2 regions of the Arthrobacter gyeryongensis genome follow, and region 1 is predicted to be linked to the other one. Evidence: predicted binding sites of a transcription regulator. Region 1 holds the regulator's gene; the other holds the start of a gene.
What was found. Region 1 encodes LexA, which represses DNA repair genes until DNA is damaged. Its sites were predicted from a motif close to TCGAACANNTGTTCGA; they were not measured.
Positions count from the first base shown of each region.

Region 2: a site for LexA is predicted at 1,906-1,921, ahead of ABEA18_RS07790 (LysM peptidoglycan-binding domain-containing protein). Genes of this name have one in related genera too.

Region 1 is NZ_BAABKK010000015.1:288,457-291,870, forward strand. It holds gene ABEA18_RS13110 (ATP-dependent DNA helicase) at 1-1,731, shown strand, start outside; gene lexA (transcriptional repressor LexA) at 1,771-2,520, opposite strand; gene ABEA18_RS13120 (LysM peptidoglycan-binding domain-containing protein) at 2,887-3,246, shown strand; gene ABEA18_RS13125 (histidinol-phosphate transaminase) at 3,338-3,414, shown strand, end outside.
Region 2 is NZ_BAABKK010000010.1:223,472-226,885, reverse strand. It holds gene ABEA18_RS07790 (LysM peptidoglycan-binding domain-containing protein) at 791-1,753, opposite strand; gene ABEA18_RS07785 (SDR family oxidoreductase) at 2,303-2,959, shown strand; gene ABEA18_RS07780 (Na+/H+ antiporter) at 3,074-3,414, shown strand, end outside.

The DNA of each region.
Region 1 (3,414 bases):
CTGGAGCGCCCGGTCAGCATCGCCCTGGTCAAGGGCCGGGCCAACTATGTGTGCCGGCACAAGCTCGAGGGCGGGTTCCCCAGCGAGGAGCCGTCTGAGGGGCAGTTGTTCTCCCTCGGCGAGGACACGAGCGTTCCGCATCTCGCCGCAGCCATCGGCGGGCCTGCCTCGCAGCTCGGCAAGGAAGTCCTGCGGCTTCGCGAGTGGGCCGGCAAGACCACGACGGGGGACCGGGACGAACTGATGCCGGGCGTGACGGACCGGGCCTGGCGCCAAGTATCCGTCACATCGATGGAGTGTCTCGGGGCGCAGAAGTGTCCCATGGCCGAAGAGTGCTTCAGCGAGCTGGCCCGCCACCGTGCCGCGGAGTCCGACGTCGTGGTCACCAATCACGCGATGCTCGCCGTCAGCGCCTTCGAAGGCCTGGCCGTGCTGCCCGAATACGACGTTGTCGTGGTGGACGAGGCCCACGAGCTCCAGGACCGCGTGACCGGGGCTGTGTCCGGGCAGCTGTCCGTCGCGATGATCCATGCCGCTGCCTCGAGTGCCCGCAAACACACGGCCATCACTGTGGACGCCCTGAACGCCGCCGCGGACCGCTTGGAACTCGCGATCATCGGCGCGCCCTCGGGCCTCCTGCCCAACGGGCTCAATGACGAACAACTTGATTGCGTGGACCAGCTCCGGGAAGCCTGCCGTGCAGCGCTTTCCGACTCGAAGGGAGATTCGTCCAATACGGTCGACGGCGGACGCCAGCTCGCGCGCTCCCGGCTGATGTTGATCCTCGAGCTGTGCGAACGGCTGCTCTCAGCCCGGGAAAACCGGGAAGTCGTGTGGCTCTCCCGGAACAGTACCTTTGATCCGCAACAGGGCTACACAGCGCCCGACGAGGATTCGCCTGCTCTCATCAATATCGCACCACTGAGCGTTGCCGGACGCCTCCGGGAAGGGCTCTTCGCGGGCCATACCGTGGTGTTGACCTCCGCCACCTTGGCTATCGGCTCTGCATTCGAGGCCACAGCCGGAGGACTGGGCCTGACTGGCCAAGGCGCCCCCAGCTGGACCGGCGTGGATGTAGGCTCGCCCTTCGACTACCCGAAGCAAGGCATGCTGTACGTCGCCAAGCACTTGCCCAAGCCGGGGCGCGGCACCTCGCCCGAAGCCCTCGACGAACTTGAAGAGCTCATCAAGGCCTCGCACGGCGGAGCCTTGTGCCTCTTCTCTTCCCGACGGGCGGCTGAGGAAGCCGCGGAGGCGATGCGCTCACGGCTGGACGTGGACATCCTGTGCCAAGGCGAATCGACCATGGCCGCGTTGGTCAGGCAATTTGCCGAGGAGGAAGACACGTGCCTGTTCGGCACCATGTCCCTTTGGCAGGGCGTTGACGTTCCGGGCGGTTCATGCCGGCTGGTAGTGATTGACCGGATACCGTTCCCTCGTCCGGACGATCCCCTGATGACCGCACGGTCACGCGCCGTGGCGCAGGCCGGGGGAAATGGTTTCATGGCAGTTTCGGCGACGCACGCCGCCATCCGGCTGGCCCAAGGCGCCGGTCGCCTCATTCGCTCAACGGGGGACAAAGGCGTCGTGGCGGTCCTGGATTCACGGCTTTCGACGGAGCGCTACGGCAATTTCCTCAGGGCAGCGTTGCCGCCCTTCTGGCCCACCACGGACCGTTCCGTGGTGCGGGGTGCGCTCGAACGGCTTTACGCCGAGTCAGCCAAGGCTTAAGGCGCGCTTGCTCAAGGACCCGTCCTGGGCGGGCGCGTCCTAAAGGGAGCGCAGGACCGAGACGACTTTGCCCATGATGGTGGCGTGGTCGCCGAGGATGGGTTCGTACTGCGTGTTCTGGGGGAGCAGCCACGTGTGGCCGTCCCGTTGCCGGAACGTCTTGACGGTCGCTTCGTCGTCCAGGAGTGCGGCCACGATGTCACCGTTGAGTGCGTCGTTCTGACGCCGTACCACCACCCAGTCTCCATCGCAGATTGCGGCGTCGATCATGGAATCACCGGCGACTCTCAGCATGAAGAGCTCGCCATGGCCTACCAATTGGCGGGGCAGAGGCAGTACGTCTTCAACGGTCTGGTCCGCCAGGATGGGTCCACCGGCAGCAATGCGTCCGACGAGGGGGACCATGGCCGTGTCACTGGCACTCGCGAGTTCCGTGACGGCCAGTCCGCCCGCGCTGCGGAGTTTCGCCGGCGATTCAACCCCGGGTATGACAGAGCCGCCGTCGAGGGTCAACGGCATGAGGACTTCCATTGCACGCGGGCGCTTGGGATCGCGACGAAGATAGCCGAGCTTCTCGAGCTGTGACAGCTGGTGCGTGACGCTGGACAGGCTCGCCAAGCCGACGGTGTCCCCGATTTCGCGCATCGACGGCGGATAGCCATGATCGTTCACCGAACGTTGGATGGTCTCCAGGATTTTCTTCTGGCGGACGGTCAGGCTCTTGGGGGCCTTCTGCGGCTGCTGGCTCCGCGCTGAGGCCGGCCCGCTGCCATTGGCTTTCGCTGCCATGTTCGCCAACGCCCTTTCCGTTCCGCCCGTTCGGCCTGAGGCGCCTGCCGGGACTGTCGGCCTGAAATGTCAGACCCTCCTGTTGCACTGGTTCAGTGCTCTTCCTTCACTCAAACGTAGGGCAGGCACTGGCGTTTTTCAAACATTTGTTCTAGCGAGTCTCGACATCGTTCGTTGATAGGTGCTAAAAATGTCATAGCAAGGTTCGAATATGTGTTCTATAAAAGTGATGCAGGATCCGAGTGTTCGTTCGAATCGTTCGAACAGATCAACGAATAGCCGTCCTGCAAGCACTGACTGAAGGCAAGAATTGGCAGCCGCAACCAGAGATTCCGGAACGCGGCATTGTTCAGAAGGGCTCAGCTCATGTCCGCAATCACCATCACCCACCGGTCCGGCCGCAGTACGGCACCGGGCCGGCTTCGCCTGACCCGCCGGGGCCGCATGGTCTTCTTCGGCGTCCCGGCAATGCTCGTGGTCGCAGTGCTGCTCAGCCTGGCGGGATTTCTGAATTCGCCGGCCAAGGCTGCTGATTCCGCCGCCGAGCTGCAGCCCACCTCGAGTACGAGCGTCACGGTACAAGTGGGCCAGTCCTTGTGGGGGATCGCGGGAATTGCCGCGCCTTCCCGGGATCCACGCGACGTCGTTGCCGAGATTATCCAGCTGAACAACCTTCAGGACGGCCACATCGTGCCGGGCCAGCAACTGTTCATTCCGGCCACTTAATAGCAACGCTGACCGGGCTGGCAGCTTGTCTGGAAGGGTGCCGGGCCGTCACAGTTTCAGGGCATCGGCCGCGGCACCTTAAACTGTCATGGTGAGTGACCAGCTTGAGCGACTTGACCGACTTCCCCTCCGGACCAACCTCCGCGGCCTGAGCCCGTATGGTGCGCC
Region 2 (3,414 bases), on a different contig from region 1:
CTTGCCGTAAAGATTTCGTAAAGATCCTGTCGAAAAGCTGAGAGCGCGTTCGACCAGCCGATAGTTTTTAGAGGCGCCGCCACTTGAGTGTCCCCCAATCCTCAGGTGGCGGCGCTTCTCGAAGATCTTGGCCAGCGACTTAGGTGCCTGTGAACAAACAGATTCTCCTATAAGCGTTTGGCGCCCGAGCGGGCAGTCTTAAGTGAATCTTGATCTTTTCTTAGCGTTTCCTTGAGGTTCACCATGTAGTGGGCCGTTTCGTCTGCGGGCTATCTCCAGCTACGATCAGGAGGTTGTCCGGACCGAAAGGCATCCTTGCTCGTGGATTTTGGCCGCTATCTCATTGACCTTGTGGTCTTCGTTGGCATCACAGTTGTGCTGATGTGTTCTCTTCACCTGCTCGTGCTGTGGCACAAGAAGCGGAAGTACACGAAGTTGTTGCGCCCTGAGAGACAGCCGCTAGCGGGACGCGATACCGGAGCCCGTCCGGAAAGGCCAGGCCCTGGACGCATTCGCGATCAGCGGGCGACTCTTACCGGCGTCCAAAGGCCATGACAATGGCTACTACCGCCGCGACGACCAGCACTGTCGCAACCCAGATCCATTGTTGTCCGTCCAAGTTCGCCCCACTCTCAGGTCTTGGTCCAGTCTCCCAAAATGAAGGCTGTTGAGCGAGGTCTGGTGGGGAGATCGAACCTCCCACGCTCACAGAAGCAGGCCAGGAGCGTTCAGCTTCTGGCCTGCTTCTGTTACGACGCTGAATTCCGCGGGCCTGCCGTCCTGACCGCCCTCAGTTCAGTGCGATGACGAGCATCTGGTTGGTGCCCGGGATGCATGTTTGCAATACCGCCCGAGGAAATCCGCCGAATACCGCTGCGACGTTGTTGGTGGTCCCGCCTTGAGGCACCTGGCCGCGCGCCGTCACTGTGTACGTGCCATAGCCGGGGATGCTCACGGTCTCGCCGACGCCGATACCCGAGAATTGTGCCCACCCCCCGCAGAAATCATGTTCGGTAATGAACAGCGAGTAGGCGTCCGTGGGGGTGAAATGGATCGGGCCAATGCAACTGTCCACGGCCGCCTGGCCGCCTGAGCCCGCAACATAAATGGTCCGCACCGCCGGAGCGGGAGCTGGGGCGGCTGCTGGTGCAGGTGCTGGGGCAGGGGCAGGGGCAGGGGCAGGTGCGGGAGCCGCGGCAACCGGCGGCCCTGTCAGCTTTAGCACCTCGCCAGGCACGATGACGGAATAGGCGCTCAGCCCATTGGCTGCCAGCATCCCGTTGACGTCGACGCCGAACCTGGCGGCTATGGAGCCAACAGTGTCGCCGCTGACCACCGTATAGGCGTTCGTGTCAGACGCAGGGTCAGGAGCAGGAGCAGGAGCAGGAGCAGGAGCCGGAGCGGGTGGCGCTGCGGCCGGCGCTGCTGCGGGCGCTGACGGCGCGACGGCGGCCGGTGCCTGCGTCTGTACTGGCGCCTGAGTGGCTGCCGGCTTGGGACTGGCAGCGGCCGGCGAAGGCGCGGCAATACCGGCTCCCGATCCGAGCTGCGGGGCAAGTGCGGCGCTCGTGCCTGCCGGTGCAAGTACCTGTGCGTAGTTCTGCATCGTCACGGCCGCAACGGCCACCACTGCCACGATCGCCCAGGTGGCTATTGATGCCTTGTACCTGGTGAGGGTTCTTACTCCCGCGGATATCAGCGCGAAGACGTTGCCTCCGCTGATCCCGCTGTGTCTGTACTCCTGCTGATACATGTCGGATCCCCGTAATTCATCGTTTCTTGGGCCGGCCGGTTGGCTGGCCCGGGAAGTGATACGCAGGCGCAGGGGATGGCGCTTGTTGAGACCCTTTTGCTTAAATGCGCAGCACTGAGGAATCTCTCGATCCATCTACTTTGATAAATCCATCAAAGGGATGTATGAACCCGTTTTGATAAATCCATCAGTGAGATTTATGAAAGAGATATTTCCTTTTTCCTGCTGCAGGTAATTTGAGTGTAGGAATGGGGAATTCGCTCTACACGAGTGGGTGCCACTCGCTTTTATTCCGGACTGCCGGCCAAACACTCGCAAGGCTTCCTCGGCAGGGGGCGGGTGCTTGCAGGAGCCCGGCCTGCCAGCGGGCGGGGAGGTGTGAACTTTACTAAACTAAGTCTGCTTAGTAATTAGTAGTCATATTTATCCCGAGAATTGACGAATTCGGCAATGCGCTCTGGAAATGCGCAGAGACCGATTTTCGAGAATGTATCCACCGTGTCGGGGAGGGCTTGACCACGCACTTGACCATTGGGACAGAATGGGTCCATGAGTCGAATCGCAATCATCGGCGGCCACGGCAAGGTGGCCTTGCAACTGTCCCGCATCCTGAGCAACGAAGGTCACTCGGTCACTTCCTTCATCCGCAATCCGGAACACGCGCCCGACGTCGAAGTGACGGGTGCCGCCCCGGTAGTACTCGACGTCGAGAATTCGACGACGTCAGAAATCGCCTCTGCACTTGACGGCCACGACGCGGTGGTGTGGTCCGCCGGGGCAGGCGGAGGCAATCCGCACCGTACGTATGCAGTGGACAGGGACGCCGCCATCCGCTCGATGGATGCCGCGGCGCAAACGGGCGTGTCCCGCTATGTGATGGTGTCCTACTTCGGCGCAGGACCCGGCCATGGCGTTCCCGAGGACAACAGCTTCTACGCCTACGCGGATGCCAAGGCTGCGGCGGACGAGTACCTGCGTGCGACTGACCTCGACTGGACGATCCTTGGCCCGGGCGCACTGACCAGCAATCCTGGGTCTGCGCTCATTGAGGTAAGCCCCGCGGACCCGGGCACCGGGACCGAAACTTCGCGGGCCAATGTTGCCCTAGTGGCTGCCGCCGTCCTGGAACTGCCCGAGACTGTCCGCCGCACCATCGAGTTCAGGGACGGCTCGGTGCCTGTGGTGGAAGCCCTCACCGCGTCCTAGCCACACACTGCCGGGCCTGGAGCCGGGCCAGGACCGCACGTCGCCGGGATATGTTGGTAGTCCCGAGGCAATGCCCGGGACGCAGCCACTATGACGTCTGGGGAAATCGGGAACATGGACCAGTTGGCACTCATTGTTGGATTGCTGCTTGCTACGGTCGTGGCCGTGGGCTTGGGGGACCGCTTGCGGCTCCCGTACCCGGTGCTGATGCTGTTGCTGGCTGCGGCGATGACCTTCATCCCGGGCTTCCCTGACTTTGAGCTTGCGCCTGAACTGATCCTCCCGATCTTCCTCCCTCCGCTGCTCTTCGCGACCGCCCAGAAAAGTTCCTGGGCGGTCTTCCGGGTCCGTTGGCGGACGCTTCTGCTCATGGCGGTGGCACTCGTGGTTGTTTCGACGGCGGTCGTTGCCGGAGCTGCGTGGCTCATGATTCCAGGGATCGGCATCCCTGCGGC